DNA from 4 places in the Pseudoalteromonas sp. H103 genome. Region 3 is predicted to be linked to each of the others. Evidence: predicted binding sites of a transcription regulator. Region 3 holds the regulator's gene; each other region holds the start of a gene.
What was found. Region 3 encodes sigma-54, which starts transcription at its own class of promoters, with help from an activator protein. Its sites were predicted from a motif close to GTTGGCACGNNNNTNGNNT; they were not measured.
Positions count from the first base shown of each region.

Region 1: the regulator sigma-54 is predicted to act here: its motif matches at 1,363-1,381, upstream of fliE (flagellar hook-basal body complex protein FliE).
Region 2: the regulator sigma-54 is predicted to act here: its motif matches at 983-1,001, upstream of ATS74_RS09060 (flagellar basal body rod protein FlgF).
Region 4: the regulator sigma-54 is predicted to act here: its motif matches at 1,395-1,413, upstream of ATS74_RS16405 (hemerythrin domain-containing protein).

Region 1 covers NZ_LOFG01000012.1:361,436-363,644, reverse strand. Annotated here, with positions in the region: gene ATS74_RS08980 (sigma-54-dependent transcriptional regulator) at 1-1,264, shown strand, start outside; gene fliE (flagellar hook-basal body complex protein FliE) at 1,422-1,754, shown strand; gene fliF (flagellar basal-body MS-ring/collar protein FliF) at 1,775-2,209, shown strand, end outside.
Region 2 covers NZ_LOFG01000012.1:380,891-383,099, forward strand. Annotated here, with positions in the region: gene flgG (flagellar basal-body rod protein FlgG) at 1-182, opposite strand, end outside; gene ATS74_RS09060 (flagellar basal body rod protein FlgF) at 204-947, opposite strand; gene flgE (flagellar hook protein FlgE) at 1,090-2,209, opposite strand, start outside.
Region 3 covers NZ_LOFG01000001.1:71,909-74,117, reverse strand. Annotated here, with positions in the region: gene lptB (LPS export ABC transporter ATP-binding protein) at 1-377, shown strand, start outside; gene ATS74_RS00390 (RNA polymerase factor sigma-54) at 447-1,946, shown strand; gene hpf (ribosome hibernation promoting factor) at 1,973-2,209, shown strand, end outside.
Region 4 covers NZ_LOFG01000018.1:177,443-179,651, reverse strand. Annotated here, with positions in the region: gene ATS74_RS16415 (TonB-dependent receptor) at 1-84, opposite strand, end outside; gene ATS74_RS16410 (hypothetical protein) at 432-845, shown strand; gene ATS74_RS16405 (hemerythrin domain-containing protein) at 928-1,353, opposite strand; gene ATS74_RS16400 (hypothetical protein) at 1,658-1,909, shown strand; gene ATS74_RS16395 (hypothetical protein) at 1,966-2,209, shown strand, end outside.

The DNA of each region.
Region 1 (2,209 bases), on a different contig from region 3:
ACAAATGGGCGCAATGAGTGGCCTTGATTTACTGCGTAGTATTAAATTAAATCACCCTGATTTACCCGTATTGATGATGACCGCTTATGCAACAATTGATGATGCAGTAGAGGCTATGCGCTTAGGGGCTATTGATTACATGGCAAAACCATTTGCCCCCGAAGTGCTGCTAAATATGGTGAGCCGTTACCTACCTGAAAAACCTAAAGACACTGATGGCCCCATTGTTGCCGATCCAACGAGTATTCAACTCCTAGAGCTGGCAAGTAAAGTTGCGCGCTCTGATGCAAGTGTTATGGTGCTTGGCCCTAGTGGCTCAGGTAAAGAAGTATTAGCACGCTATATTCATGATAAATCAAACCGCTGCAATGAGCCTTTTGTAGCAATTAATTGTGCGGCAATACCTGAAAATATGCTTGAAGCAACCTTGTTTGGCTATGAAAAAGGCGCCTTTACAGGTGCTATTCAAGCGTGTCCTGGTAAATTTGAACAAGCACAAGGCGGCACTATTTTGCTTGATGAAATAACCGAAATGGATTTAGGCCTACAGGCTAAATTATTACGCGTTTTGCAAGAGCGCGAAGTAGAGCGTTTAGGTGGTCGTAAAACAATTCAGTTAAATGTACGTGTACTTGCAACAAGTAACCGCGACTTAAAAGAAGCAGTGGCAGATAATCAGTTTCGAGAAGATTTATATTACAGATTAAATGTGTTTCCGCTTATGTGGCGCCCTTTGTGCGAGCGCCCTGGTGATATAATTGTGTTAGCTAAACACTTAATAGATCGCCACATAGCTAAAAGCAAAGAGCCAATGGCGTATTTAGATAGCGTGGCCGAGCAAAAGTTACTTGCGCATGCGTGGCCTGGCAATGTGCGCGAACTTGATAACGTGATTCAACGTGCACTTATACTGCGAAGTGGCGATACAATAAATGAGCATGCAATTTTTATTGAAAATTTAGCACCGAGCAACTTTGTTATTCCACAGCCTGAAAAAAGTGAAACAGTAGAGAAAAAGTCGTTGAGTAACGCTTATTACGATCAGAAAAGTGCTGATGTAATTCCTCAACAAGATTTGCCAACACCAGATACCGGCAGCTATAAAGACGAACTAAAAGATAAAGAGCATCGAATAATTTTAGAAACGTTAGCGCGTTGCCAAGGTAAGCGAAAAGACGTAGCCGAAACACTCGGTATTAGTCCGCGCACTTTACGTTATAAATTAGCGCAAATGCGCGACTTAGGTATTTCACTTCCAGCATAGCTTCCTATAAACCCTAAATTCGTACTGCGAATTTAGGGTTGTCAAAACTCTGACTCACCAATCTAAGTGTTAACCGTATGTATTTAAAGGGTTATTTATTTGGCATGCTTTGTGCTTTATTACCTTTAAGAGTTAACTGCACCGTCAGAGAAAAATTATGAAAATTCAAAACAGCGCTGTATTTCAAGAAATGCAATCAATGGCCTTAGAAGCTGGCCGCAGTAATCAAGCAAATAAGCTGCCTACTCAGGTTCAATCACCTTCAAGCGCACAGTTTGGCGATATGTTAAGTAATGCATTAAATACAGTGCATGAGCTACAACAAGACACTGGCCAAAAAGTAAAAGCAGTTGAAATGGGCGATCGCAGTGTATCGCTAGCCGATGCAATGATTGCTTCGCAAAAATCATCAGTAGCATTTGAAGCAACAGTACAGGTTCGTAATAAACTTGTAGAAGCTTACAAAGAAATTATGAACATGCCTGTTTAACTAGGTAGTGGAGAATTATTGTGGCGCAATCTAATCAATCTACAGACCTTGCACTTGCTGGTGGCACACTCGAGCAAAGCGATGGCGATAGTCAACAAGAGCAAAAATCGGGCTATTTAAGTGCGTTAAATGGTGTTGATGTATTACGCCAAGTTACGCTTGTTATTGCATTAGCGATTTGTTTAGCTATCGCTATTTTTGTGATTATATGGGCTCGCCAGCCAGATATGCGTCCGTTAGGTAAAATGCCTACAGAAGAGCTTATTCAAACGCTTGATTTTTTAGATGCACAAAAAATTGAATACCAACTAGACGGAAATGTCGTATCGGTTGATGAAAGCGAATACCAAAATATTAAACTACTAATGGCACGCGAAGGGCTAGAGCAAGGGCCTACATCGGGTAGCGATATTATTATGCAAGATATGGGCTTTGGTGTAAGCCAACGCTTAGAG
Region 2 (2,209 bases), on a different contig from region 3:
TCGGTATCTTGCGATGAACGACCACCCGGCTGATTAATATTTTGATAGAGTAAGTCTTCAAATATAGCGCGGCTTTTTTTGTAACCTACAGTGCTGGCATTCGCTAGGTTATTTGAAATAACCGATATATCGGTTTGTTGAGCGTCTAGCCCTGTTTTACTGATCCACAATGCTGGATTCATAATTATGCCCTCATTTTAAAGTTAAACTATGCGCATGAGCTGATCTTGACGTTCGTCAATTTCTTCAGCTGTTTTCATTAGTTTTACTTGTAATTCAAATTGACGCTGGTGACTTATCATGTCGACCATTTCGTGAACAGGGTTCACATTAGACATTTCAAGCGAACCACTTAATACTTTTACATTTGCAGAGGTATCAACAGCTTGCCCTACTACAGGCCTAAATAAACCATCGTTACCTTTTTCAAGTTGCGAGCTGTTAGCTTCTACAACTCTTAGCGTGTCCACTTCTTCTAAGAAGTTAGCCGGTGCACCCTGCGGGCGTACTTGAATGGCACCATCTTCACTAAAACCAATTTTTTCGACCGGTACAGGTAAAATAACAGGGCCACCCTCGCCAATTACTTGACGACCATGACTTGTTACTAACATGCCTTGCGCTGTGATATTAAGCGTACCTACTTTTGTGTAAGCTTCGTTGCCCGATGCATCTTGTACTGCAAGCCAAGCGTTATCGCTCATCGCAATATCTAAATCGCGTCCGGTTTGTATTATGCCACCCGATACCATGTTTGAGCCTGGGCGCTCTTGCATTGAAAATACACGTGTCGGCAAACCTTCGCCAAACGCTTGCATAGAGCGCGCCTGAGCAAAGTCAGCTTTAAAGCCAGTTGTATTTGCATTCGCCAAATTATTGGCTTTAAGCGCAAGCCCCTGCAGGCTTTGCTTAGCGCCAGAGGCGGCAATGTAGACCATTTTGTCCATAGTATCGACTCACATAAAAATCTCTGAGTTGATAAATGCAAAATAGATGCCAGATTAAAATTGACGCAATAAACAGGAAGGTTTTATACAGGAGATCATAAAAAAGGCTGCAAAAATGCAGCCTATTTGAATTAAATTTAACTTATCGAATCTGCAAAATGCTTTGCTGAATGGTTGAGTTAACTTCAAGCGCACGTGAGTTGGCCTGATAATTTCGTTGGGCTGTAATCAAATCTACAAGTTCGTTTGTCAAATTTGTATTTGATTGCTCAAGTGCAGAGGAGTTAATACTACCAAAAGTACCTGATCCTGCTTCACCTGCAACAGGCTCTCCAGAGTCAATACTTTGCTTCCAACTTGTATCGCCTACTTGCGATAAACCTTGTGAATTAGGGAAGCGAACCATAGCAACTTGACCTAGGTAAGTTGAATCGCCATTACTGTATGAAGCAACAAGTTTACCATCGGTGCCAATATCGATCCCCGCTAAACGACCTACTGTTGAGCCATCTTGATCAAGTGCTTTTACTTCAAAACCACTCGAGTACTGAGTAGGAATACGACCAGCTGTGTTATTTTCATCACGCCAGTTCAGCTCAATACCTGTGCTAGGAAATGTTGCACCGTTATCAAGCATGGTAGATAGCCCAGTGCCTGCACCTGCTGGTAGGTTTATTTCGTCAAACGTTGTTAAGTTCGTGTTCGCTACACCGTCTGTTGTAGACGGCAAACCGCTTGAGTCGAAACCTAGTGTAGTGATAGGTGTATATGGCGTTGTAGTTTGTTCTGCGCCCGTTGTACCATCAACTACTTTACCATCAAGAGTGGCATATACTTCCCAGCTGTTGTCTGTGCCACCAGAAGCCGCATCTTCTTCTTTAACAAAGAAGTATTGTAAAATATGTGGCTCACCTAATGAATCATATACAGTTGTTGATGTTGAAGAGTTGTACGTACCATTTGATGTAGGGTCAAAATCTATACCCGTTGGATCTGCAGTTGCATCCAAGTTAAAAGATAGATATACATTTTCTGTTGCTCGAGGAGAACCCGACGAATCCGGAATTTGTACTGGGTTAGTTGTACTTAAACTCACAGAGGTAGTATCACCTGTTGATGAATCAACTGGAAAGGCTTGTAAATAATTACCTTTAGCATCTACCATAAAATTATCTTGGTTAAGCTTAAATGCACCCGCACGTGTGTATGTTAAATCTTGCGATGAAATATCATCAGTCATTGCAAAATAACCTTCACCCGTA
Region 3 (2,209 bases):
CGCTTAACAACTTGTTAGATGAATTTAGTATTCAACATATTCGAGACAGCCAAGGTATGGCTTTATCGGGTGGTGAGCGACGCCGCGTAGAAATTGCACGCGCACTAGCTGCTAATCCTAAATTTATATTGCTCGACGAACCCTTTGCAGGTGTAGACCCTATATCGGTGTTAGATATAAAGAAAATAATAGAACATCTTAAAAATCGTGGGATTGGTGTATTAATTACCGATCATAACGTAAGAGAAACCCTTGATGTTTGTGAAAAAGCCTACATTGTTTCTCATGGAGAGTTAATCGCTTCTGGTACACCAGAGCACGTATTAAATGACAAAACGGTACGCGATGTTTATTTAGGCGAGCAATTTAGGCTGTAACATTTACGCCATGTCTTTAAGCATCTGCTAGTATTAATTATAACAACATAAAAGGATTGTTAGAGATACATGAGGCAATCATTACAGCTGCGCATGGGCCAGCAACTTACAATGACTCCACAACTGCAACAAGCAATTCGTTTGTTGCAACTCAGTACATTGGATCTCCAGCAAGAAATACAAGAAGCGCTTGATAGCAATCCGCTTCTAGAAGTAGATGAACAAGATTACACGGAAGAATCAGCTGGCAAAAACGAGCAAAAAGCAGATAACGATGAATTAACCGTAAGTGCTAATGCCGACGAAAAACCAAGCGAGTACGAGCAAGACAGTGGTGAAGCACTTACTAAAGACACCGTAAGTGACGAAATGGCTATGGATGTAAGCTGGGATGAGTACATGAGCGCAGCTCCTGCTTCATCATCAGGCCCTATGCCAGAAGATGAGTCTATTTATCAAGGTGCTTCAACCGAAACTCTTCACGAATACCTAATGTGGCAATTACAGCTCACGCCGTTTAGCCCTACTGATGAAGCAATTGCAATAGCGATTGTTGAAGCAGTCGATGACTCAGGTATATTAACGCTAAGCTGTGAAGATATTTTAGAAAGCTTTAATCAAGAGAACGACGACGAAGGCGAAGTTGAACTTGATGAAATAGAAGCCGTTTTAAAACGTATTCAGTTGTTTGATCCGGTGGGTATAGCAGCTCGTAGCTTACAAGAGTGTTTGTGTATTCAGCTAAATCAGTTTGATAAAGATACGCCTTTTATCAATGAAACAAAGATGATTTTAACCGATCATATTGACCTATTAGCGGCTCGCGACTATCGTACATTAATGAAGAAAACTAAGCTCAAAGAAGACGAGCTTAAAGAAGTAATGACGTTAATTCACACTCTAAACCCTAAGCCAGCAGATACTATTGTAAGGGAAGAATCAGAGTATGTGATCCCCGATGTATCAGTTAAAAAAATAAAAGGCCGTTGGGTAGTTGAGCTAAACCCAGATAGCATGCCTAAGATACGTGTTAATAGCCAATATGCAGCTATGTCACGAACAGTTAAATCTAGTGGTGACAGTCAATTTATTCGCTCTCATTTACAAGAAGCTAAATGGTTTATAAAGAGCCTAGAGAGTAGAAACGACACACTACTAAAAGTAACTAATTGTATTGTTAAGCAACAACAGGGCTTTTTTGAACACGGTCCAGAAGCCATGAAACCTATGGTTTTAAACGATGTTGCTGAAATGGTAGAAATGCACGAGTCGACTATTTCGCGTGTAACTACTCAAAAGTATATGCACACGCCACGTGGTATATTTGAGCTTAAATACTTTTTCTCAAGCCACGTAAGCACCGAAAATGGTGGTGAGTGTTCATCTACAGCAATACGTGCTTTGATTAAAAAACTGATTGCCGCAGAAAACTCAGCAAAACCATTGAGTGATAGTAAAATTGCGGATATATTGGCTGAGCAAGGAATTAAAGTAGCTAGACGCACAATCGCAAAATACCGCGAATCTCTGGCTATTCCACCGTCTAATCAACGAAAGAGTTTGATATAAGACGCAAAACAAAGAGGAAAACGCTTATGCAACTAAACTTAACTGGTCGTCATGTAGATGTTACTGATTCATTAAGAGACTACGTAAATAATAAATTTGCAAAGCTAGAAAGGCATTCTGATCATATAAACAATGTTCATGTCATTCTCGATGTAGAAAAACTTAACCAAAAAGCTGAAGCTACAATCCATGTAAGTGGTGCAGAGTTATTTGCATCTACCGAACATCAAGACATGTATGCTGCCATAGACTCGTTGATTGAC
Region 4 (2,209 bases), on a different contig from region 3:
TGCTTTTGGTTCTTCAGCTGCAAATGCTATTAATGGTGTATTTAATATAGTGGCTAGGGATAGTGCTAAATATGCGTGTTTCAAACGTTTTCTCTCTACGGTTAAAATGTTGTTGGCGATAAAGACCGAAGGCTATAAAAATAACTTTCAATAAAATTGTGCTTCTTTTTGTTTTTTAGAACATAAGCCCAAACAATTATTTTAAAAGTAGTACTTAAGTACCTTTAATTTATCGTTTCTGTAAATGGCTGCTTTTTATCATTTTTTTAAGCATAGTATACTTCTATAAAGCATGTACGACACGGCCTAACATTTATAAATAAATGCTCAAACGTACCGTTAATAAAAATAATTACTGTTTTTTGAAATAAAAATTAACTTATACGGTCTAGCTTACCTTAACGTTTATTAATATTTTTTAGGGAATTTTTATGACAGGTTCAATCAGTTCTGATGTGCAAAATCGTTTGCAGTGGTCACTTTTATCTCTGCGTGTAGGTGTGTTTATTGTAATGGTTATGTGGACATTCGATAAGTTTGTTAACCCTGGACATAGCGCACGTATTTTTGAGCATTTTTATGGTATTAGTGGTTCTACCGATATAATTGCTTACGTTATAGGTGCTGTACAACTTGTTTTGGTTTTAGCATTTATGGCGGGTATTAAAAAACGCCTTACATACGGTATTATTTTTGTAATGCACGGTCTATCAACGCTTTCATCTTACAACCAGTATATAGATGGCTTTAACAACTTATTATTTTTTACTGCGTGGCCAATGTGGGCAGCATGTTTTGCGCTTTATCTATTACGTGACCAAGACGTAAAATTTACTGTTAAATAATCTTTATTTAAAGCAAAAAAATGGTTATAAGCCATAAGGCTTATAACCAATAAGTACACAAGGGAGTGTATGGAAGTCGGTTTTAATGCATTGCATCGTTGTACTGCTCAGCAAGGCTCTCTTTTTGCCCTTCGGTCAAAGCTTTACCCGCTAATTGAAATACTTCATGTTCTTCTTCACTTAAATGGTGATGTACTAAATGGTGCAGTTTTTTAGCCGCAATTAACCAAGCAGACGAGCTCATTTCGGTATCTTCAAGTTGTTCAATTAACTCATCAATTTCATGATGCTCTGCTACGCTGTGGCGTGCCTTTTCGTGCGTTAAATCATCAAACATAAGTGGATTATAAAAATAACGCTCTTCAAATTTAGCGTGATCTTCTAATTCTGTTTTAAGCTCGTCCATTAGCTTGTGGCGCTCAGTTGTATCGCCATGCGTTTGAATAAGTGCATCTACCAATTTACGTTGTTTATCATGATCGTGACGTAGCGCTTCAAATATATTCATAACTAATCCTTTACTTGCTCTTTAATTGCTTACAAATATTGAAGCAAGCTAAATGCCATGATTTAACTTTTTGAATTTAATAGGTTTATATTTGTTCGTTTGCTCATGGGAGTATGCAGCCTGTAAGTTTTACAAGCACGCTTATGCAATATTTTCAGGTTTTAGCTCTACAGAACCTTACAAATATTTACTGGTTGTATATTTTAGTGGAGTGATAAAGTGTTAGCGTTATTTAGGTACAGGTTTTACATAGTCGTTTTATATATGTGATTTATAAAACTTTAATTAATAGGATTGTTTAAGGATGAATATAAAAACCTTCACTACAGCACTGCTACTGTGTGCATTGTTAAGTGCATGTAGTACAGCCCCGTATTCTGATCGAAGCTTATGCATAAAAGAAGCAGAAATAAATGAGCCAAATGGCTCTCAAACAAGCTCAGAAGTTTATAATGAATGTATAAGTGCTCAATTAAAAAAGAATGCTAAAGAGGATACTTTTTTTGATGAAGTAGGTGTGTTTTTTATTGACCTACTTGTTTTGATAGCCGACTAAATAAGCAACCTTGTAGCTATAATATAAGGCAGAAGGTGCGTAAAATAGGATTTATTATGAAAGCGTTTTTAGCTTTATTATCGCTGTGTATATTTTTAACTGGCTGTGCTGCTCAGCCTTATGCGGGCTCTGCAAAATGCATGGAGCAAGCTGATATAGCTTATGAAACAGATTTACATAAAAATGAGCCACTAGATAATGAATGCAAAGCTACAAAAGTAAATACGCCTAATAAAGAGTTTGAGAATCATAGTATTGTTGATAGAAGTCTTTTACAGCTAATCGTTAGTGTTTTAAATG